Regions from separate parts of the Polaribacter sp. HaHaR_3_91 genome, predicted to be linked through region 1. Evidence: riboswitches for the same ligand, from Rfam matches in the RefSeq annotation. Region 1 holds a riboswitch; each other region holds the start of a gene.

Region 1 (8,422 bases):
AAGCTTATTTACACGGTATTGGAATGTCTCTTTTAAATACCATTGCAATTCCGTTTTATTTTACAACTATTTCTATTTTAATAGGGTTAGAATACTTTGAATATTCTTACTTAAATGGATTTTATTTTTCAATTGGTTCTACAATTGGTTCTTTTACACTATATTCATTGTATGCTATTGTTGCTAAAAATATTGAACACAAACTAACTTTTATTGCTTCTAAAATGGATTTTATTTTAGGTAGTTTAACAGGTGTAGTTGCGGTAGGAAATTTTGTTTTTCTACTTTACAAATAATTTATTTTGAATATCTTTTTACTCTTTTTCTTCGGTTTTATTTTCTCTTTCGTTGGTTCTATAACACCAAGTATGTTAAATATGACTGCGTTAAAAATTAGCTTAGAAAAAGGGAGATTAGCAGCTAACAAATATGCATGCGGAGTTTCTTTAATTATTATTCCTCAGGTGATAATTGCGGTTGTTTTAACCAAATACATTGCAGAAAACCCTACCATTTTAGAAACCTTAGAAAAAGTAGGAATCGTTGTTTTTATAACTTTATCTTATTATTTTTATAATGAATCTAAAAAAGAGAAAATAAAGATTGATGAGGTAGATATTAAAGAAATAAATCCTCTACTAACAGGTATATCACTATCTGCTTTAAACATGTTTGGCATTCCTTTTTTAAGCGGAACCATTATTACCTTAGATGTTTTTAAGTTGTTTAGTTTTGAGGCTGTTTCTGTATTATTTTTTACGTTAGGATCTGTATTAGGAACATTTTATATCCTATTTTTATATGGGAAATTTGCAAAAGTAATTCAACAAAAAACAGGGAAACTCACAAAAGACATCAACCTAATTTTATCAATTATAACTGGTTTAGTTGCTGTTTTTACATTTATAAAACTATTTATTTAAAGAGAATATGAAAATTTTAAAAAATACAATCATTCAAGGCAAACATAATAAACCTATTGTCGCAGATGTTTTTTACAAAGAGAATCATCAACCAAAAAAAATAGTTGTTTTTTGTCACGGTTACAAAGGTTTTAAAGATTGGGGCGCTTGGAATTTAATGGCTGAAGCTTTTGCAGAAGCAGGATTTTTTTTTATAAAATTCAACTTTTCTCATAATGGAGGGACCGCTGAAAACCCTATTGATTTTCCAGATTTAGAAGCTTTTGGGAATAATAATTATACCAAAGAATTAGACGATTTAGAGAGTGTAATCGATTGGATTTCATCCGAAGAAAAATTTAAAAACGAAGTTGAAATTAATGATATTTCAATAATAGGACATAGTAGAGGTGGTGGAATTGTATTGCTAAAAGCAAATGAAGACGCAAGAGTAAAAAAAGTAATTTCCTTAGCTGCTGTATGTGATTTTGGCTCTAGAAGTTCTACGATTGGTGATTTAGAGAACTGGAAGAAAACAGGTGTTAAATACGTTTTAAACGGACGAACAAAACAGAATATGCCACATTTCTATCAGTTTTATTTAAATTTTAAAGAAAATGAAGAGCGTTTAAATATTCAGAAAGCGGTAAGCAGTTTAAAAATACCACAGTTAATAATTCATGGAGATAAAGATACTTCTGTTTCTATTGATGAAGGTAAAAAAATACACTCTTGGAATACTGAAAGCCAATTTGAAGTTATTAAAAATGCAGATCATGTTTTTAATGTTTCTCATCCTTGGAAAAAGGAAAACATGTCTAAGGAATTAGAAGAGGTTACAGTATTTTGCGTAGCTTTTTTAAAAAAATAAATCTACAAAGTATTTCCTTGTAGATTTATTTTTAGGCACTTGTTTTAGATTTGAAACTCTTTAGCAGAAAAGTAAAGGTCTATTGGAGAAGCTCCTACATTATCTACCGTTTTTGCTACCGTTTTATCTGCATTATAAATTACTAAAGCACTATTATTTGGATCCATAAAATCCTTTAAACCGATAACGTAAACTTGTTTCGTATTTGGGTGTTGTTTTACAACTGTGTTAAATGCAATTCCGTCGTTACTTGGTGTTGCAAATTCTTCAATAACTTTTGTTTCTGTATTAAAAGTATAAATTTTTCCAGATGCAGATTCAGACCAAAAAGCATTTACATTTTCTGAGTTCATTGTTAAAATACTGTTTGTGTATAAATTAATAACACCATCTGTAACAGTTACTGTTTCATTAATAGAATAGTCTGCATTTAGTTTTGTAAACGTGGCAGCTGTGGCTCTCTTTTCTTTTGCGACCCAAATAGTTCCGTTTTTATCTTTTAAAAGTCCAGAAATACTATCATCAAAAGTTATTACAGAAGTAAATTCTTTAGTAGTCATATTCATTACAACTAATTCCTTTCCATCTGCAATTAACACATTTTCAGCATCTAAAATTAGTGCAGCATTGTTAAAAAGAATATCATTAGAAACCTCACTTATAGCATCACCAATACCAGTAGTGGTGTTTACGTGGCAAAGATTGTAATTTCTACTTCTTCCACTTCCAGAGGTATTAATTACCAAACCATCCGTGTTAGAATACATTTGTAAATAAGATGGAGAAGATACGTTAGAAGAAGTTATTGACTCTTCTACACTTAATGTTTCTAGGTTAACTTTAGAAATATATGATGGTCCGTTTTGACTTACAATATAGAGTTGGTTATTATAGCTAGAAAAAGAGGTGCTTTCTGCATTTTCAGATACAGTAACATTTGGTGTTGCAATTTGATTTTCGTCTAGAAATGTAAGTGCTGTTTTATCACTTTCTAGAGATAAGATAAAGGCATTGTTATAAGTTATTGGAGCTTCAGGAATTACATCTTTTTTAGTACAAGATACAACAAATAATAAGCCAATTAAGGCTAATCTGGTTAGACAACTTTTCATTATGATTGATTTTAAAATTTTAAATAACAAAATAGGCAAGTTCTTACCCTTATTAAAAAGCGGAAAAACCATGCATATGACACGTATTTCTTTTTAACTTTTCTCCCGAAAGTTACAAAAGACGAATATAATTTTTGGCAGGTCTCCTGGCTTGCATTTTGTTAAAACCTTCCCGTCTTTTATAAAGACAGTGGTGTAAGAAATAACGATAATCTAAATAGACAATGCTTACAGTTGCGGGAACAGCTCAGGCTTAAAAAAACTACCTGATTCCCTTTTAATTTTAATTCAATTTATTGAATATAAAACCAAAAATTTATGATGCAAAAGTATTTCCTTTTTTCATTATAAAAAACTAATTTCAACAAATAATCTAGTGTATTTTTATGTTTTAGGAATTGCAATTTCCTTTTATAAGATAGCGAGATTTCTCAATCGCCAAAGAGCTTATTTTGAAGTGATAAAACTGAATGCAATAAAAACATACAACGTATCACTGCTAAGTATTTAGGAGCCTCATAGTAGTGATAAAACAAAACTAAACACCCAATTTGTCATTTCGACGAAAGGAGAAATCTCATAACAGTGATGCTATAACAAAAAGCAACTTTATGTGATTTCTCTCTCCGTTCGAAATGACAAAATTGAACGTAAAAAAACATACAACTTGTCACTTCGAAGTGTTGAGAAGCCTCATAGTAGTGATAACATAAATCGGAATACTGCTATTGTAAACCGTCAACTAAAACCAGAAACTACTTCTCACTTTCCAATTCCAAAACCTTCTGAATCATTTTATCATCCTGGTGCATAATTCTGTAAAAGCCAACATCGCCAAAAAGTGTGTTTGCAATAGAAGCTTTTAGGTATTTTTCTAGGCTTTTTTTGGTTGTTAAAGAAGGTTTATAAGCTTCTTTAATATCAGATAGATAACTATTAAAAACAGTTCCTTCTTTATCAAAATCAGTAATGAAAGTATCTATTGTCCATTTTTGTAGCTTTTTTCTATTGTTATCAACGTAATCAAAAGCAAAATCATTAATGGTATTAAAGTAGTAACCATTCATATAAGAAGTAGTGTCTATTGGTACAAAAACATCCGGAATAATTCCACCGCCACCATAAACAATCTTTCCTTTAGGAGTTTTATATTTAAGAGAATCTACCACTTTTATGCTGTCTTTATTAAACAATTCACCATTAGAAACCCTCTTCTGATAATCTGTATAATAATTCTTATTTCCTTTGTGGTCATAGGGTTTTTGAATAGATCTACCCGTTGGCGTATAATAACGAGCCGTTGTTAAACGCACAGCAGAACCATCACCTAAATCCATTTCTATTTGTACCAAACCTTTACCAAAAGAACGCCTTCCAATTATGGTTCCTTTATCATTATCTTGTAAAGCACCAGCTAAAATTTCTGAGGCAGAAGCAGAGTTTTCATCAATCAAAACATACAAACCACCTTTTTCGAAATCTCCTTTAGCAGTTGCAAAAGATTCATCAATTTCGTTTTTATTGTTTTTAGTAAAAACAATTAGTTTATCATCTTCTAAAAATTCATCAATAATACTATTTGCAATGTCTATAAAACCACCACCATTGCCTCTAATATCAAGAATTAAATCGGTCATTCCATCATCAATTAAGGTGTTTAACGCAGATTTAAATTCACTGTAAGTATTTCTTGCAAAACGATCTAATTTAATATAACCAACAGAATCGTTCACCATATATGCTAAATCAACACTTTTAATATTTACATTACCACGAGTTACGGAAACGGTAAAAGTAGAGTCTATACTTTTTCTATAAATTTTAAGCGCAACTTTAGTATCTGGTTTCCCTTTTAAATAACCAGGCACTTTATCTGTGTACATTTTTTTACCATACAAAGTATCTTTATTAGCCATTAAAATTCGGTCTCCTGCCTTAATTCCGGCTTTTATACTTGGTCCACCTTTTATAGGTTGAATAACGGTAATAGAATCTTCAATCATTCTAAACTGAACGCCAATTCCAACAAAATTACCTTGCATGTTTTCTGTAACCGCTTGCAGCTTTTCTTTAGGAATATAAACAGAATGCGGATCTAGTTTACCCAACATTTGCGTAATAGCTCCGTCTAAAAGACTTTCTGTATTTACAGTATCTACGTAGTCTTTTTCAATAAAATTAATAAGTTTCCTTATTTTTAGTTCTTGAGACGAGTTTTTATTTAAAGACAACATATTGGTAGCACTTCCGTTAAGTGAAAGTCCAATAAGTAAACCAAAAATAACTGCTAAAGATAAATATATAGGGAGGTTGTTTCTATTCTTCATAAGGTAAATGCATAATTTCTACGCCTGCTTTTTCTAGAAAATTGATACCAGAAGTATCCTTGTATGATTCTGCATACACAACACGTTTTATTCCTGCTTGGTGAATTAATTTGCTACACTGAGTGCATGGAGATAACGTAATATATAAGGTTGCACCCTCTGCAGATTGGGTAGAAGACGCCACTTTTAAGATGGCATTTGCCTCTGCGTGTAAAACTTCCCATTTTGTAACTCCATTACAATCTTCGCAAGAATTATCAAAACCAGTTGGTGTTCCGTTAAAGCCATCAGAAATGATCATTCTTCCTTTTACAATTAACGCACCTACTTGTTTACGTTTGCAATGAGAGAGTTTCCCCCATTCGCGAGCCATTTTTAAATAAGCCCTATCGTATTTTAATTGTTTCTTTTCAGTCATACAGAACGAAAGTAAAAAGATTTAGATAAATATGACGTTAATAATTAGACAAAATTTATTTTAAGCTGTTATGAATAATTTTTTGGGCGTTCCCTTACAGGTCGGGCTTTCCGCTACAATCTTTTTATTCATCCTTCATAAAAAGGATTTTCACTGCAATCCCTAACGCAGCTTACTTATTATCAACAGTAAAAAATCGAAAATTTTGTTGTTTACCAAAAAACTCTATCTAGCATCATTTGTATAGAGAAACCAATTACAATAGACGAGCAAACTAAAATCCAATCTCTTCTGCTAACTCTAAAAAAGTTTTGAAGTAATGTACCAACAATTAAAATACCTAAAACAATAATAATCTGAGCAGCTTCTATACCTAATGCAAATTCTATTAGCGGAAACAATTTATTTTCTTCTTTACCAACCATCATTTTAAAATAGTTAGAAAACCCTAAACCGTGAATTAAACCAAAAAACAAAGCAAATATTAAGTTGATGTTTTGTTTACCAGAAGCAGTGTTTTTAGCTGTAAAAACATTAATAGCTCCAGTTATAAAAATGGTTACCGGAATTAAATATTCAATAATATCTATTCTAATTTTTAGAATTCCGTAGGCAGATAATGCCAAAGTAACAGAATGACCAATTGTAAATAAGGTTACTAACCATAAAACTTTTCTCCATTGTTTAAAGCTAAATACAACAGCTAGTACAATCAAAAATAAAATATGATCGTAAGCAGATAAATCTAACACATGGTTTAAACCCATTTTAAAATACAGTAAAAAATCGTCCATTAATAAAAATAATTAAGTGTGAATGGTAAAGATATTAAAAACAGTAATTGGATAAAAGCTTAAATACACTATTAACAATTCTAATTACTAAATTTTAAATAAAATCAAATTTATAAGTATTCATTCCTTTAAATCGATAATAATTTGATAAATACGTAAAGTTTATTACTTTAAATAAGTATTAATACGTAATAATACTTAGTTTTGTATTTCAAATACGTAATTATGAAAACAGTTATAGTTGTCGGAAACGGAATGGTTGGTTATAAATTTTGTGAAAAATTTGCAGCAACTCCAGAAAGTAAAGATTTTAAAATTATTGTTTTTGGTGAAGAACCAAGACCTGCTTATGATAGAGTTCATTTAAGTGAGTTTTTCGAAAACCAAGATGCAAAAGCCTTAGAAATGGCACCTGCAGAATGGTATAAAGAAAATAATATCGATTTAATTGTTGATGAAAGAGTTTCGGAAATTAATAGAAAGTCTAAACTAATTACTACGGCAAACGATAGAGAGTTTTCTTACGATTATTTAGTGTTGGCTACGGGTTCTTCTGCTTTTGTTCCGCCAATTAAAGGTGTAGAAAAAGAAGGGGTTTTTGTATACAGAACTATAGAGGATTTAGAAGGAATGTTGGCGTATGCTGCAAAACTGAAAGAGAAAAACCCAAATGCAAGAGCTGCCGTTTTAGGTGGAGGTTTATTAGGTTTAGAAGCAGGTAAGGCAGTTATGGATATGGGGTTAGAGCCTCATATTGTAGAGTTTGCCTCTAAATTAATGCCAAGACAATTAGATTCTAGAAGTAGTAACGTATTGCAAATAAAATTAGAATCTATAGGATTAAACATTCATTTGAACAAAGCAACCAATCAAATTTTAGGTGATACATGTATTACCGGAATGGAGTTTGGCGAAGACGATGTTCTAGATGTAGAAATGTTAGTAGTTTCTGCCGGAATTAGACCAAGAGATGAGTTAGGTAAAGTATCTGGTTTAGAAATGGGTGTTCGTGGGGGAATTGTAGTGGACAATAAAATGCAAACTTCCGATCCAAGTATTTTTGCTATCGGAGAAGTTGCCTTGTACAATCAAATGATTTTTGGTTTGGTGGCTCCCGGTTATGATATGGCGGGTGTTGCCGTAAATCAAATTATTGGAAATGTAGAAGAATTAATGCCTGCAGAAATTGATATGTCTACCAAATTAAAATTAATTGGTGTAGATGTAGCGAGTTTTGGAGAGCCTTTTATGCCAGCATCAAAAGGACATTCAGTTATTTTCGAAAACAAAACACAACATTTATATAAAAGAATTAACGTAAGTCTTGATGGTAAATCATTACTAGGAGGAATCTTAGTAGGCGATGCATCAGACTATAATATGTTGCATCAAGTATATTTAAACGGAATGCCAATTCCAGAAGATGCAGCACAATTAATATTACCTGCTACAGAAGGCGGCGCTTTTGGTAGTGCTTTAGATTTACCAGACGAAGCGCAAATTTGTTCTTGTGAAAACGTAAGTAAAGGTCAGATTTGTGGAGCCATAAAAGATGGTTCTTGTGAGGATTTAGCTGGCGTTATTTCATCAACAAAAGCAAGTACAAGTTGTGGTGGTTGTAAGCCAATGGTTACAGATTTGGTTAACGAAACTTTAAAATCGTTAGGTAAAACGGTTAAAAATGTAATTTGTGAACACTTTGAATATAGTCGTCAAGAATTATACGGAATTATAAAAGCTAAAAAACTGACTTCTTTTAACGAGGTTTTAGATACTTGTGGTTCTGGTCATGGTTGTGAAACTTGTAAGCCTTTGGTTTCTTCAATTTTTGCAAGTTTATATAATGACACTCCAAATAAAGAAGACGTTACCCAAGATACAAACGATAAATTTTTAGCGAATATTCAACGTAACGGAACGTATTCTGTAGTGCCTAGAATTGCAGGTGGAGAAGTAACGCCACAAGACTTAATTGTTTTAGGACAAATAGGATCGAAA
Region 2 (8,422 bases), 2.1 Mb from region 1:
AAAGTTACAGGGATGTACAAGGAGTGGTTTTTAGATTATGCTTCTTATGTAATTTTAGAAAGAGCGGTTCCGTCGTTAGAAGATGGGTTAAAACCAGTGCAGCGTAGAATTATGCATTCTATGAAAGATTTGGATGATGGACGTTATAATAAGGTAGCGAATATTGTTGGTCATACGATGCAATATCACCCACACGGTGATGCTTCTATTGCTGATGCCATGGTGCAAATTGGTCAGAAAGAATTGCTGATTGATATGCAAGGGAACTGGGGTAACATTCTTACAGGAGATAGGGCTGCTGCTTCTCGTTATATTGAGGCTCGTTTGTCTAAATTTGCCTTGGATGTTGTTTTTAATCCGAAAACTACTGCTTGGAAAATGTCTTACGACGGACGTAGAAAAGAGCCGATAGATTTACCTGTAAAATTTCCGTTATTGTTAGCACAAGGAGCAGAGGGAATTGCGGTTGGTTTGTCTACTAAAATATTACCACATAACTTTATTGAATTAATAGATGCTTCTATAAAATACTTAAAAGGGAGAAGTTTTAAAATTGTTCCTGATTTTTTAACAGGAGGAATTGCAGATTTTACTCATTATAATGATGGTAAACGTGGGGGAAAAGTAAGAGTTCGTGCTAAAATTCATCAACTAGATAAAAAGACGTTGGTGATTACTGAAATTCCGTTTTCTACGACTACCACCACTCTAATTGATAGTATTTTAAAAGCCAATGATAAAGGGAAGATTAAAATAAAAAAGATTGAAGATAATACAGCTGCAGAAGTAGAAATATTAGTCCATTTGCCGCCAAATGTATCGCCAGATAAATCGATTGATGCGTTGTATGCTTTTACAAGTTGCGAAACATCTATATCGCCTTTAGCATGTACCATAGAAAATAATACACCTGTTTTTGTAGGTGTTTCTGAAATGTTAAAACACTCTACAGATTTAACAGTTCAGTTGCTTAAAAAAGAATTAGAAATTCAGTTAAACGAACTAGAGGAGCAATGGCACTTTTCTTCTTTAGAGCGTATTTTTATAGAAAACAGAATTTACCGAGACATAGAGGAAGAAGAAACTTGGGATGGTGTAATTGAGGCGATAGACAAAGGATTACAACCACATATAAAACATCTAAAACGTGCGATTACTGTAGACGATATTACACGTTTAACAGAAATTAGAATTAAGAAAATATCTAAGTTTGATATTGATAAAGCAAGACAATTTATAGAAGGTTTAGAGGAAAAAATTGCTGTAGTTAAAAATCATTTGGCAAATTTAATAGAGTTTGCCATAAACTACTTTAAGCGATTAAAAGAGACTTACGGAAAAGATAAAGAGCGAAAAACAGAAATTAGAATTTTTGATGATATTGTGGCTTCTAAAGTAGCAATGAACAATGCAAAACTCTATGTAAATAGAGAAGAAGGGTTTATAGGAACTTCTCTAAAAAGGGATGAGTTTGTAACTGATTGTTCTGATATTGATGATGTTATTGTCTTTAGAAAAGATGGTGGAATGATGGTCTCAAAAGTAGATTCTAAAACCTTTGTGGGGAAAGATATTATTCATGTTGCTATCTTTAAAAAGAAAGACAAAAGAACCGTTTATAACTTTATGTATAGAGATGGAGCAAGAGGCATGTCTTATATGAAGCGTTTTAACGTTACGTCTGTTACAAGAGATAAAGAATACGATTTAACCAACGGAAATAAAGGGTCTATTGTGCATTATTTTAGCGCAAATCCAAATGGAGAAGCAGAAGTTGTAACTGTTAATTTACGTGCAGCTGGTAGTGTTAAAAAATTAAAATGGGATATCGATTTTGCAGATTTAGCTGTAAAAGGTAGAGCGGTAAGAGGAAATAGAATTACAAAGTATGCTATTAAATCTGTAGATTTTAAATCTGAAGGTGTTTCTACATTAAAACCTCGTAAAATTTGGTTTGATGATACTGTGCAGCGTTTAAACGTTGATGAAAGAGGTGAGTTGCTGGGTGAATTTAGAGCTGAGGATAAGTTATTGATTGTTACACAAAGTGGAAAAGCAAAAGCGGTAAAACCAAACTTAGCAATGCATTTTGAAGATGATATGATTGTCTTAGAAAAATGGAAACCTAATAAGCCAATTTCTGCAATATATTTTGATGGTGAAAAAGAGCGTTACTATGTAAAACGTTTTTTAATTGAAACAACTGAAAAAGAAGAAGAATTTATTTCTGATCATGTAAAAAGTCAGTTAGAAATTGTTGCAACTGATTATAGACCAATCGCTGAAGTTCAATTTTCTAAAAGAAGTTTAGAAAACGAAGAAGTTAATTTTGAAGAATTTATAGCTGTAAAGGGTATAAAAGCACAAGGAAATCAATTAACAACGGATAAAATTAAACAGGTTAATTTATTAGCGCCTTTACCTTTTGAAGAACCAGAAGAAGAAATATCTGATGATATGGAGGTTGTTGATGAGGAAGTTATTGAAGATGAATTGCCTATTGATATTCCAGTACCAGAAACTAAAAAACCTATTTTAGAAGAACTTTCTGCAGAAGAAAAAGCAAAAATTGCATTACAAAAATCGATAGCAAGAAAAAAAGCAGAGCAGAAAAAAATAGATGATGAAAATCAGACAAAATTGTTTTAATAAATATTTATTTTAAGGTTTTATGGAAGATAATTCTAGATTAAAGGATAACGATAAAAAGGAAGATAAGTCACCTGAGATTCAATATCAAAAAGACAAAACAAAACAGCAACAAGAGCAACAACAACAATAATAATAATAATAATAATAATAATAATAATAATAATAGGAACGTTTGCATGAAATTTAAGGCACTACTACTTTTTCTTTTTTTTGTAGTATCTACTTTTTCTCAATCTGAAATTTATTATTTTAAAGATGCTAATAGCAGTTTAAGTTATAGTAACATTGCTCAAGAAGAATTTAAACCTCTAAATAAACAAGTTTTAGAAAAACATTCTGATGCTACTTTTTGGTTTAAAGTGCCTGCTAATAAAACTGACTTAAATTATATATTTAGAATTAAAAGTATAAGAGCCACTAATGCAAAGGCATATCAAAATTTAAGTGAAATTAAAAAGTTGAATAACCAAAGGTATTCATCTTTTAAATTTTCTAGAGGATCACCAATCTATATAAAAGTTAGTTCTAATTTTAGTTCTTATTTTCCTGTTGAATTAAATATAGTGGAAGATGCTACTTTTGAAGAAAAAATACAATTACTTATTGATGGTTTTTATTATGGAGTCGCTTTTTTAGTAATTTTGTTCAGTATTAATTATTTTTATTTTTTTAAAGACAATTCATTTTTATATCATGCCTTTTTATTGGCAAGCTTAACGCTTAGTTTTATTTTATCGGACGGTATTTTGCATTTATTTGCTGTAGATGAAAAAAATATTGAATTTTTAATTCTTTTAAATTATGTGATACTCACATATTGTTCTTCTAAGTTTGCTAATGGTTTTCTGTTAATAGATGACTATTATCCTAAAGTAAAAAATTATACTTATGTTATAGGTGGTGCTATTATTCTATTTGTAATTTTATTTTTAATCTTTAAAAAGAATGATTTATATATAATCTTAGGTATTTTAACATCGATAATTCTACTTATCTATTGGTTTTTAGGTGTGTTACTTTTTAAGGAAAACACGCATACTAAATTATTTACGTTTTCTTATGTAATTATATTGTTTAGCGGAATAGATTTTTATGTTTTAAAAAATTTCGGAATTTCTTTATTTGAAACCAATGCCACTAATTTAAAAATAGGTGGTTTTATACAGATTATAATCCTTTCATTTGCTGTGATATATAGGGAAAAGGATTTAAGAAAGTATAACTCTTTAATGAAAAATGAGATTATAAAGTTTTCAGAAGAAATAGAGCAACTTACAATACAAGAGGAACCTATAAAGATAAAATTAGATGTTTTAAGTTTTAGAGAAAGAGAAATTTTTAATTTAATTGTATCTAGTAAATCAAATAAAGAAATAGCCGCTGAAGTAAATATCTCTGTAAATACTGTAAAATTTCATGTCAAAAATATTTATGGAAAATTAAATATTAAAAGTAGAAAAGAAGTTTTAACATTAAAAAAAGTCATAAAACACTAGGGCTTTTAGTTAAAACCACCCAAATACTACCCCAATACTACCCGTAAAATAAATAGAATTACTTAATATATATAGTAAATTTGAAATATAAAATTACCCCCAATAATTTTAATAGTAAAGACCTCCAATAGAAATATTGAAGGTCTTTTTTTTATTTCATTTTCTCAAAAAATGTCATTTTATAATCGGGCAATAAATCTGGATTTGTAATTTTAATAAAATCTTTTAAAACTAAATCAGGTCTCGTAGCAGCTAATTCATAATATATAATTCCGCCCGTTTTTCCTTTCTTGATTGTAGATGTATAAACTTTATCATTTTTAAAAGCATCAAATTCAGCATAAATTTTATTGCTTTGTAATAATTGCTCTTTGGTAGAAAAAAATCCAGGAGAAATCCAATATTCAGCATTCTGACCTTTATCAAAAATACTTTCAAAACTTAGAGACAAACTTCCTTTTCCTTTTGTGTCTTTCCATAAGTAATTAAGGTTTGCGTCATTTATAAATTGTGCCACAAAACTTTCTCCTGCAGGTAAATTCCAAATATCTTTACTCATGATTGCACCAGACAAAATGGTTGGTTTTTTTGTTGATTTTAGTGCGATTTGTTTTGCTGCTAAATAATTACTTTCAATTACTTTAAAAATACTATCAGCTTGTTTTTCTTTATCAAAAAGAACACCAAAAAATTTAATCCATTCTGCTCTTCCTAAAGGAGTTTCTTCTAACCAATCTCCATTATAAATTACATTTATTCCTGCTTTCTGTATAGTTGTTAAGCTTTTATCTGCAGAAGTAACACTATAACCAACCACTAATTCTGGCTGTAAGTCTAATAGTATTTCAGTATTTAAAGAGGTTTCTTTTCCTATTTCTTTTATTTTTCCTGCATCAATTAACTGTCTTGTTTTTTCTGAAGATACATATTTAGCATAAGGAAAACCGATAATTGAAGTTTCTTCGTTTAACAACTCAACCATAGGGATATGTGTTGTAGAAGTAACTACAATTTTTTGAATAGGAGTAGAGATGGTGTTTTCTAAAGGTGTATTATTTTCTGATTTATTTTTAATAATATATTCAGTAACTTCTTTAGAGTTCTGATAGGCAGATTTTATAACTAACTTTTTAGCGCCATTATCTTCTACAATATCAAATCCCTTTGCGTACTTAATACTACTTTTTACTTGTGTATGATTATCAACTTTAACAGCTTCTTTTTTACAAGAAACGGTCATCAACAAAAATAATAAAACAGGAATTAAATTTATGTTTTTCATTATGAATATACTTGATTTTCTTGCTCTTGAACTCTAATAAAAGTAGTTCTTTTGGTCAATTCTTTTAACCTACTTGCACCAACATAGGTACATGTAGATCTAATTCCGCCTAAAATATCTATAATAGTATCGTCTACATTTCCTCTGTAAGGAACTTCAACCGTTTTTCCTTCGGAAGCTCTATAATTTGCAACACCACCAACATGTTTATTCATGGCTGTTGTAGAACTCATTCCGTAAAAAGCTTTAAATTTTTCTCCATTTTTTTCAATCAATTCACCACCACTTTCTTCATGTCCAGCAAGCATGCCGCCTAGCATTACAAAATCTGCACTACCACCAAAAGCTTTAGAAAGGTCTCCAGGAATTTTACAACCTCCATCAGAAATAATTTGTCCACCCATACCATGCGCTGCATCTGCACATTCTATAATAGCAGAAAGTTGCGGATAACCAACTCCAGTTTTTACACGAGTTGTGCAAACCGATCCCGGACCAATACCTACTTTTATAATATCTGCACCAGCTAATAATAATTCTTCAACCATTTCTCCAGTGACTACATTACCTGCAATAATTACTTTGTTAGGATGGGCTTTACGCATTTTCTGAACAAAATTTACAAAATGTTCCGAGTAGCCATTGGCAACATCAACACAAATAAAGTTTATTTTCGGAAATTCGGATAAAATTTGTTTTACTTTTTCAGAATCATCTTTTCCTGTCCCTGTACTAACGGCAATATTATTTAAAGTTTTTTCATCAGCTTTTGCTGCAAATTCTCTCCATTCTTCTATAGAATAATGTTTATGAATTGCGGTGAAAAGTCCGTGTTTTGCAAGTGCTTTTGCCATTTCAAAAGTACCAACAGTGTCCATGTTTGCAGCCATTATAGGAATTCCTTTCCAGACAACATCGCTGTGTAAAAAAGTAAACTCTCTTTCTAAACTTACTTGTGATCTCGATTTTAGTGTAGATCGTTTTGGACGAATCATTACATCTTTAAAACCTAACTTTAATTCATTTTCTATTCTCATTTCTATCAAAATTATCAATCCTTAAAGGTATAAAATTTGGAAACGAATTAATTAGATTGTTCATAAGAATGCATATATATTTGCAAAGATTTTGGTTTTGATGTAGAGATAATTTGCATCGAATTAAAAGGGAATCTGGTTAAAATCCAGAGCTGTTCCCGCAACTGTAAGTTTATACTAAGTTTGTGCTGAGTTTATTTTTAGCATCATTTAGTCCCTCTTTAGAGGATGTTATTAATTCTTTTACCACTGACATTTTTTTGTTGGGAAGGTATAATAACATAAAACGAGTCAGGAAACCTGCCATAAATCACGAGTTTAAAACTTTCGGGATAAAGGTTTATGTACTAATTCTATTTTGTACACAAATTTACCTGATTTATTTAGATTCCTTGTTTAACAAGGAGTGAAACATTATTGTTTTCTTGTAAAAGGAGAAGACTTAAATTAAATCATTAAAAATGAAAAAACAATTATTAATTGTTGGTGTTTTGGCATATAGTTTTGCTAGCACAAATCTTTTTGCACAGCAAAAAGAAAAAGTAGAAGCTTTAGATGAAGTTGTTGTTACAGCAACAAAATTCAATCTAAAAAAAGAGAATACTGGTAAGGTAATTCAGAAAATTACTCAAAAAGAATTGCAACAAAATGCTGGTAAAAATGTTATTGAAATTCTAAATAATGTTGTTGGTATTGATGTTAGAGGTGTAAATTCTAATGCATCTGAACCAAGAAGTATTAATATTAGAGGAGGAAGAAATAGACAATTTTTGGTTCTAATTGATGGTGTGCCAGTTACAGATCAATCTGCAATTAATCAACAATTCGATTTACGTTTATTAGCCGTTAGTCAAATAGAATCTATTGAAATTTTAAAAGGAGCATCATCTACATTGTACGGTTCTGGAGCAGCTACTGCAGTTATTAATGTTGTTTTAAAGAAAGCATCAGCAGATAAAATTTCTGGTTCTTTTGAAACAAGTGTTGGTACAAATAATACCGCAAATGTTAAAGAAAGCGGATTGTCTGACAATAACCAGAATGTAAGTTTAAACGGTACTTTAGGAAAACTTAATTTCTTAGGTTCTTTTAGTATTACTGGAACAGACGGAATGTCTGCTGCAAAAAGTAAAACAAATGCTGTTTATGAAAATGATAGTTTTTACAGTAAAAATGCGTTGTTAAAATTAGGTTATGCGGTAAATGATAAGTTTTCTATAGAGACTTTCTTAAATTATGATAATTTTGATTATGATTTTGACGCAGGGGCTTTTTCTGATAGTGATGCAAATACTGGAGATCAAGAGCAGTTTAGAGTTGGTGTAAAACCAAAATACACTTATAATAAAGGAGAAGTTTACTTATTAGCCTCTGCAAATGTGGTAGAAAGAAATTTAGAGCAATTCAATTCTTATGGTGGTACTTTAGATAGCTACGAGTTTGTTGGTAGAAGTGTAAATTTAGATTTAGTAAATAGATATGATTTTAAGGATGGTAAAATTCAATTAATTACGGGTTTAAATTACCAAATTCATAGTAATAATACAGTTACTCCTTTTGCCGAAATTGAAAAAGGAATTGCAAACTTTAATACTGTAGATCCTTATGCAAGTGTAGTGTATATAACAGATTTTGGTTTAAGTGCCAATGTAGGTGGACGATTAAATATTCATAATGTATATGGTAATCATGCAGTTTATGACGGAAATCTTGCGTACTCAGTTTTAAAGAATGAAAATGCTACTATTAAGTTATTAACCTCTTATAGTACGGCTTTTATTACACCAAGTTTGTATCAATTATATGATGGTTTTTCTGGTAATTTAGATTTAAAACCAGAATCTAATGAAACTTTTGAAGCAGGTTTTGATGTAAATTATAAAGATTGGCTTCAGTTTGATGTGGTTTATTTTAATAGAAAAGAAGAAGATGCAATTATTTATGATAATGCTACT
Region 3 (8,422 bases), 560 kb from region 1:
CTTCAAAACTAGCAATATCAACTACAGAAACTGTAGATTCATACTCTGGCGGACTATACCCTCCTGAATTTGCCACGTAGATTTTATCGTTATGTATCACCAATTCTTCGGGTTGTCTACCTACATCCACAGAACGCGTAACACTAAGACTTGTAGTATCAATTTCCATGATTTTTCCGTTTACAGCATTCGGATCTCCAATACTACCTAAGTAAGTTGTTAAATACGCTTTTCCGTTGTAAAACTTAATGTACCTGCAATTATCAACATTTATTTGCTTAATTTTTTTACGAGTATTTACATCTAAAACCTCTACTTTATTAGATGCATTTACAACCACATATAATTTAGAACCATAAATCCCCATATCGTTACCAACATCTCCCAAGCCACCAACTTCTTCTGGATTTGCTGTTCTAAAAACTTCTTTTTCGTAGATTCCGGTCTCAAAATCCATATAATCTAAAGCCGCTTTATTCATAGACATATTCCCTTCATTCAATAAATAAAACCCCTTTAATTCTACAATAGGTTCTGTGGGAACTTCTGGATTTACTGAGTCATCAAAATTCTCATTGCTGCTACATGCATTGAAAAAAAATACAACAGCTAAAGCTGATGCAATCTGTACACTTAATTTTCTTTTGTTCATAATAAAAAATTTAAAGTAAAACGATAGGATCTCCCAGGCATCGGGAAGTTTTTTACTACCGCATATTGTTGATTAAAGACATTGTTTACTGCTACTAAAACTTTTAATTTCTTTTGATTAAATAAGAGCGTTTTTCCCAAACTTAAATCGTGTGTAAACCACGGATCTAAATAATTAGAACTGATGTTTGCCTTTTGGCTATATCTTTCTCCTGTATAAATAAAACTGTAATTAAATTCTAATTTTTTGTAATCTATCATAGCACTTATACTACCGCTATGCACTGGTATATACGGAATTTGATCTCCGTAATTACTAGCGCCAGCAGTAACATCTATAGATTCTTGGTACGTATAACTTAGGTTGGTATTGTACTTAAATTTTTTACCTATACTTCCACTCGCTTTTACATTTGTTTCTATTCCGGTTGTTTCTACTTTACCTAAATTAAACATAGACCAACGGAATAAATTAGCTCCTGGTACTGCAACAATTTTGTTATGTATCCAAATTTTATACACATCAGCTTGTACATCAAATGCTGTTTTTTTAAAGTCAGTTTGATAAGAAAACCCAAGATTTACCTGAGTAGCATCTTCCGGATCTAAAAAAGTATTTCCGATAAACGTATAGTACAAATCATTAAAAGTGGGTTGTCTAAAAATTTCTTTATAAAAACTCCTTATTCTAAATTTATTAGAATTAAAAGGTTGCCAATTCATCATAATTGTAGGCGAATACTTTTGTAAATCTTCTGCAGCTTCATAATATAGTACCGTTTCATCTACTGTTGTACTTAATAAACTTGCTTGAATGTGAATTTTATCAAAGTTAAAATCGGCAGCTAAAGCTGATAAAAGCGTGATTCTTTTAGGATATGAAAATCGATACAAATTTGCATCCATCGTGTTTTTTTGTAAATCTGTTGCCAAGGATAATTTCCAAAACGGTAAAACTTGAAACGTATTTACCATTGACAGATAATATTCTTCTTGTGTATATCGGTTATCTAACTCACCATCCACTTTTATAATTTCTGGATCTACATAACGAGAATAATTATGCGCATATTTACCTCTTAACACAAAAAAATAAAAGTCGTTTACATGGTTTGTAAATGCACCTTGCAGAAAGTTATTTCGATCCCATAAACGTTGAGGACGCTTAAAACGATTGGCAACGATAGCTCCTGGCAATCCTCGTTCAGAATCATAATGATATAGTTTTACATTCCAATTATTCTTAATTCCGTTCGAGCCATGCAAAGACGCTTCTGCCCTAAAAGATTCAATATCTGCATTATTACGCGTTGCTATTGTATCATAACTTCCATTGGTGTATCTAAATTTATATTTACCGTTGGCATTTAGATATTCGGTACTAAGACGTGCACTTAAGTGGTCATTAATTTTGAAGTCTAAATTTACAGAAGGATTCACCAGTCCAAAAGAACCTGTTTTTAAACTGACATTGGTATTACTATTTTTCCCTTCTGAAAATTGAGGTGTTTTAGACTTTAGATAAATACTATTGGAAGAAGCATACGATTTTGCAGATTGATCTAAATCTGAACGCTGCCCTTGATACAGGGAAACAGCCTCCATGTTTTGTACAGAATATTTCCCTAAATCTATTTGTCCGTTTTGTGCATTACCTAATTGAACACCATCATAAAAAACACCGGTATGTTGCGAGCCCATCCCTCTTACATTTATGGTTTTTATACCACCAATTCCGCCATAATCTTTTAACTGAACTCCTCCAAAAAAACGAATTGCATCTGCAACACTAGAATTACTTAAACGACTTAAAGTTTTCCCACTTAAAGTCTGAACAGTAACTGGTGAAAAGTGTTTTTTAAGTTTCTCTTTATTGGTTACTAAAAAGATTTCTTTAAGCTGAACTGCCTTTGTTGAATCAATTTTTTGGGCATGTAAAAAACTCGAATTACAGCACCCTATAATCAAAAATATGCCCCAAAAAGAATGTAAAAAAGAATTCCTCATACTTAAATTTTGCGTACGAGGATAGAATAAGAGAAGTGCTACATATCTAAAATTTTAGATAGGCAGATTCCTAATTCTAGCTTCAATCCTCGAAAGCTTAATGAATTAATAAAAAAATGGCAGGTCTTCTGACTTACTCCTTCCACCCGGTCTTCCCATTCTTTCGAAAAGTGACTATTCGGATTTCAACTTTAGAGCTTACAGCTGCGGGACAGTTCTAGAATTAAACTAGATTCCCATTTTAATATCAAGTTTTTAAACTTGATAACCATTCTTAGTTAAAAAATAAAGTACAAATTTATCTACTTTTCAGGAATAAACAACACGCTTTTATTGTTTATTTCTAAACAACCTCACTATTCCTTAAAACCTAAAAAAAGCACAAATAATTTGAATAAAAAGCAGCAATAATACTACTTTATTGAAGTAAAAAAAATGACTAATTTGAAAGGTAGAATATGTGCTTTAAAAAATAAAATACTTAAAAATAAACTATGATAAAGATCATTAGTTTTAAAATTAAAAAGCTTTATAAAGATTGTATAGAAAAAAACAACTTCAAATAAAATAACTTAATGACTGAAAACACTGTCCCCCAACAATATTAAAATACACAAAAATTATAATAAATGAAGTTGTAACAAATTTATTTATATAATGACATATTTCTAAATAGCATTATTTTTTAATAAACTAGAGTTAAAACAAAGACTTAAAAAAGCCTCACGGGTTTCCGTAAGGCTTGTAATGAGCACTCTTTCCTTTTCAATAGTTTCTTTTTCTAATTTCTATTCAAAGATATTCCAATAAAACATATAAATTTTACGGGTTCCCATAATTAGCACCTTTTTATTTTAAAAAAAATTACACTAACCCAAAATCTTTAGCAATAGCAACCAAATGCGTAGGATTACTTGCATTAAAATGTTCCTTCAAAAATTTTAATCTTTTTTCTATAGCATTTACACTAGAGGTAAAACACCCTTTTTTTTTCAGGCTTTTACTTATTTCTTCTTGCAGTGATTCCGTAGAAAGTGATGCTATTAAAAAAACATCAAAATCGGTAATCTCTAGAACTTTCTTTGGATGAACCGTAGTATTTAATTCTGGCGAAATATAAAACTGATTTGTTGTAGAAACTGCATGCATAGCATTCTTTAATTCTTTTAATCCGTCTCTATTCTTCCAAACATAGCCATCTACCTTTATATTCTTATATAAATGCTGAATTTTATAAGGTTTATCTTCAACAGAAAAAATTATAATCTTTAAATCTGAAAACTCTTCTCCTGATTTTAATTCTTGCGGAGTTCCATCATTTTCAAATAAAGGGTTACTTATATATTCACTGTTCATCAATTAATTGAGTCAAACTACCTCTACGATGGATTCCCTACATGAAGAGACAGTGTTATTTTTACTCAACAAGAGTTTCAGCAAATTATAGTTGATATAAAAAAATCAAAATCAACTGAAAAAGAAAAAGTCACTCAAAAAATTACACCATTAATTTCATTATTAAAACAACACCAATTAAACCCAATCCCTTCTGGTTTTAATAAAAATAGTTGGGTTGCAAATTGCCCTTCTAGAGGAAATCATTTTATACAAATTGTAACCTCTAACGAGCAATGGGGCTGCGGATATTGTAAACGTAAAGGAGGAAAAGAAGCATTCGGAAAATGGTTACAAGACCAAAAAAAAATGACTACCATGCTGAAAGAATTAGATAAAGGAAGTTTTCAAACTAAAAGTACTCTAAAATGGTGGTTGAATAGGTATTGAAGACTACCATTCTTATCAATGTAAAAAATTAAACATTACAGTAAGTTGCACTTTATAACACAAAAACAGTCTGCTTCACCACCTTCTTAAAATAATGTTAAGATTATTTTGTTAGTTATTGTCAACTTGATCGACAGATGACTATATCAAAGAAATATTCGAATAAAATAGCAAAATTGTACGGATACAATTGATATTCAATATGTATTAAAGAAAAAAACCTTAAATTACTATCCTAACGAGGTAAGTTATAGAATTAAAAATTACGTGAAATAAATGCTATTAGATAAAAATAAAATATTTATAACAGGAATTCTTGGAATATTAGGAAGTGTTCTTGTTGGTATTGGAGAGTTTCTTCTTCATTTTAGTCCACATATTATTGGTAATGCAGACAACTATCAGTTTTTCCAATTTGTACAAAAAAATAGTTTGATAACAGGGCATTTTTTAGCTGTACTTGGTGTTCCTTTTTATTTTTTAGGCTATTATCATATTTATAAAATGCTAGAAAAAGGGAATAAAAAACTAGCTTCTATCGTTTTTGGATTAGGTATTTTAGCTTTTACAATCGGCGGTTTTTGGATTACTTCTAGAGCTTTTTTAGGAACAATTGTTCATCTTCAAAATGATATTGATACTAATATTTATCAAGAAATATTAGACAATTACACCTTAATTAGTGAATCTCTTGTTCAGATATTAAGAGTAATCATTCTTTTACTTTCTGTATTTTTTAGTATTACAATACTAAAAGGAGGAACCTATTATAAGAAATGGATGGCTATTTTTAACCCTATCGTTTTATTAATTTCTGTATTTACATTGTACTTTATTTCTCCACAAATAGGAAAATACATAGCACCAATAGCAATGAATGTTGTTCATTTTATTGTATTTAGTTTATCATTATATCAACTCAAAAAAATCAACCAATTATCAATATGAAAATAATAAAAAGAATTGCAGGGATTATATTAACACTAATAGTATTATTAGTAATTATTGTAGCTGTTAAATTTAGCACTGATAGAAATAATCCATACAACAATGCAATAGCAGACAATTTAATTCCTACATTCAAGGAAATTCCCATCGATTTTACACATCAATTTAACGGAACTGAATCTTTACCTGTTACCGCATCTGTATTAATTGATATTGATAATGATGGTGTTGATGAATTATTTTTAGGAGGAGGATACAATCAGCAAGATGAAATTTTTAGTTATAAGGAAGGGAAATTTATTTCTATATCAGAAGAAGTAGGACTTCCTAAGAAAGAAAATAAGACAACTTTAAGTGGAGCTTCCACCGATTTTGACAACAATGGTTTTACTGACTTAATTCTTTCTAGAGAAGATGGCATTGTAATTTATTATAATAACAACGGAAAATTTACACCAAAGAAGTTAGAATATGATTTGGCTGACAACGCAACACCATTAGGTTTAACTTTAGGTGATGTAAATAAAGATGGTTTTACCGATATTTTTGTTGCTAATTACATTAGAAAAAAACAAATGGTTGGGCAGAATAATTTTAGCAAAAATTATGGTCCTCAAAGTCTTTTACTAATCAATAATGGAGACAATACCTTTAAAAACACAACTATTGAAGCTGGTTTAGAATACATTCATAATACTTTTATGGGGATTTTGATTGATATTGATAACGATACTTGGCTGGATCTTGTGATTGCTTATGATACAGGCGAAATTAGAACTTACAAAAACAAAGGAGATGGAACTTTTGAAATGAAAGAAAACCCATCTACCAATAAATATGGATACCCAATGGGAATAGCTGTGGGAGATTATAATAATGATGGCTTAGTAGATTTTATGTTTTCAAATACAGGATCTACAGTTCCTAGTTTTGTTGCTAGTGGAAATATTGAAGACAAAAGTCTTTTTAATCCTAATTGGATATTTTTCGAAAACAAAGGAAATTTCGTGTTTGAAGATGTAGCCGAAAAAACGCAAACTAAAGATTTTGAATTTTCATGGGGAGCAGTATTTGCAGATATGAACAACGATGGCTTACAAGAACTAATTGTGGCAGAAAACTACATTGATTTTCCACCACATAAAATATTTAAATTACCAAGTAGATTTTTAACCCAAAAAGAAGACCACACTTTTGTTGCTACAGAAGAAAAAAGTGGTGTTGTAAACCCTAATTATGCAATTACTCCTTTGGTAAGTGACTTTAATAAAGATGGCTATTTAGACATGATTTGGGTAAACATAGGAACACCCGTTTTAGCATACATTAACGATGGAGGTGATAATAATTTTATTAAAGTAAAATTAGATGATAATGCTGAAAATTTAGGAGCAAAAGTTGAAGTAATAACATCAAGCGGTAAAAAAATAACCGAAGATTTTATAGTTGGAGAAGGGTTAACTAGTGATCAATCTGCCACTTTACATTTTGGTTTAGGAAAAGATGCTATAAAAAGTGTTAGTGTAAAATATATTAGCGGAAAAGAATATACCTTCCAAAACCCTAAAATAAATTCACTATTAACAATTCCTAAAATTTCAGAAACGGCTACAGTAACTGATTTAACTCAAGAGTAATGAAACTTAAAAAAGTATTACATATTATTTTAATACTGATTTTTGTTTTAAGTATTTTAGGTGCAAGTAGTTTAGTTTACAATGAATATATAAACGAATCTATTTGCCCTAAAATATTTAACATACCGGCTTGTTATATTATAATGGGTTGCTTTATAATACCTTTATTCGCACACCTTTTAAAATGGAATAAGTATATCTATTTTATAGGAACAGGACTTGCTTTTTCTATTGCTTTATACGGCACAACAACACAACTATTAGAAATTGCACAATGCCCAAAGACTTCTACAGGCATACCAATGTGTTTTATTTCATTATCCATTTTTACAAGTTTAATATTCATAAAAATAATGTTATTAAAAATTAAGAAACAGATTTAAACTGTATCTAATTTATTGCTAGTCTTAGCCTATTATCTAAGTTATTTCTATTCGATTTTTATTTGGTAATTTACCTACTAAACCAAGCAACAAAATATAGCGAAAAATCTACTTTTTCAGAAAATACTAAAGTGGAAATTTATGATATAAAAGGAGTATTAATTCACACTGAATACACTAACCCAAAATCTTTAGCAATAGCAACCAAATGCGTTGGATTACTTGCATTAAAATGTTCCTTTAAAAATTTTAATCTTTTTTATATAGCACTTATACTAGAGGGATAAAAAGCTTTTTTCAGCCTTTTACTTATTTCTTCTTACAGAGATTCCATAGAAAGTGAAGCTAAAAAAAAAGCATCAAAATCGGTAATCTCTAGAACTTTCTTTGGAAGAACCGTAGTATTTAATTCTGGCGAAATATAAAACTGATTTGTAGTAAAAATTGCGTGCATAGCGTTCCTTAGTTCTTTTCTATTCTTCCAAACATATCCATCTATCTTTAGTTTCTTATACAAGTGCTGAATTTTATCAGGTTTATCTTTAACAGAAAAAACTATAATCTTTAAATCTAAAAACTCTTTCCTAATTTTATTTATTAACTCTTCTCCTGATTTTAATTCCTCTATTAATTACATCTAAATCTTCTAGGATTAAAACTTTTTGAAACATTTTTTATCTTTTAAAATGAAAAGTTCCTTTTAAGTTTCTCACTAATTTAATATCAAATTAAATTTTTCATTTTATAGTTTTTATACGAGTTTCCTTAATTTTAAGGATTTTCTTAAAAAAAAGTTAACTATTATAATAAATATTGTAAACAATTGCTTTTTTCTACGACAAAATTTTTAGAATTTTTAAAATAACACCAATGAGATCTTTACAATTTATTCTATTCCTTTCACTCATTTTTAATAGCTGTATTGAAGATGATATTATCGCAGATAATCAACCAGAAATATTAAGTTTTAACAACACCATTACAGAACTTGGTATAAAAAACACGCATCTA

What was found. A riboswitch is a leader RNA that binds a small molecule or an ion and turns the genes downstream of it on or off. The one in region 1 is predicted to bind cobalamin.
Region 2: it holds a riboswitch for cobalamin, as region 1 does, so the genes downstream of both, H0I27_RS09730 (TonB-dependent siderophore receptor) here and H0I27_RS01110 (hypothetical protein) in region 1, are expected to answer to the same signal.
Region 3: it holds a riboswitch for cobalamin, as region 1 does, so the genes downstream of both, H0I27_RS03255 (TonB-dependent receptor) here and H0I27_RS01110 (hypothetical protein) in region 1, are expected to answer to the same signal.

The regions. Positions count from the first base shown of each region.
Region 1 is NZ_CP058986.1:224,641-233,062, forward strand. It holds gene H0I27_RS01095 (LysE family translocator) at 1-296, shown strand, start outside; gene H0I27_RS01100 (glutamate dehydrogenase) at 303-923, shown strand; gene H0I27_RS01105 (S9 family peptidase) at 931-1,773, shown strand; gene H0I27_RS01110 (hypothetical protein) at 1,818-2,885, opposite strand; cobalamin riboswitch at 3,004-3,213, opposite strand; gene H0I27_RS01115 (S41 family peptidase) at 3,641-5,212, opposite strand; gene H0I27_RS01120 (dCMP deaminase family protein) at 5,202-5,630, opposite strand; gene H0I27_RS01125 (HupE/UreJ family protein) at 5,843-6,424, opposite strand; gene nirB (nitrite reductase large subunit NirB) at 6,650-8,422, shown strand, end outside.
Region 2 is NZ_CP058986.1:2,320,389-2,328,810, reverse strand. It holds gene H0I27_RS09750 (DNA gyrase/topoisomerase IV subunit A) at 1-2,649, shown strand, start outside; gene H0I27_RS09745 (LuxR C-terminal-related transcriptional regulator) at 2,829-4,148, shown strand; gene H0I27_RS09740 (ABC transporter substrate-binding protein) at 4,300-5,430, opposite strand; gene H0I27_RS09735 (GMP reductase) at 5,430-6,467, opposite strand; cobalamin riboswitch at 6,543-6,790, shown strand; gene H0I27_RS09730 (TonB-dependent siderophore receptor) at 6,929-8,422, shown strand, end outside.
Region 3 is NZ_CP058986.1:784,862-793,283, reverse strand. It holds gene H0I27_RS03260 (YncE family protein) at 1-652, opposite strand, end outside; gene H0I27_RS03255 (TonB-dependent receptor) at 649-2,658, opposite strand; cobalamin riboswitch at 2,759-2,946, opposite strand; gene H0I27_RS03250 (response regulator) at 3,523-4,017, opposite strand; gene H0I27_RS03245 (DUF6796 family protein) at 4,720-5,391, shown strand; gene H0I27_RS03240 (CRTAC1 family protein) at 5,388-7,028, shown strand; gene H0I27_RS03235 (hypothetical protein) at 7,228-7,374, opposite strand; gene H0I27_RS03230 (hypothetical protein) at 7,731-7,928, opposite strand; gene H0I27_RS03225 (Ig-like domain-containing protein) at 8,282-8,422, shown strand, end outside.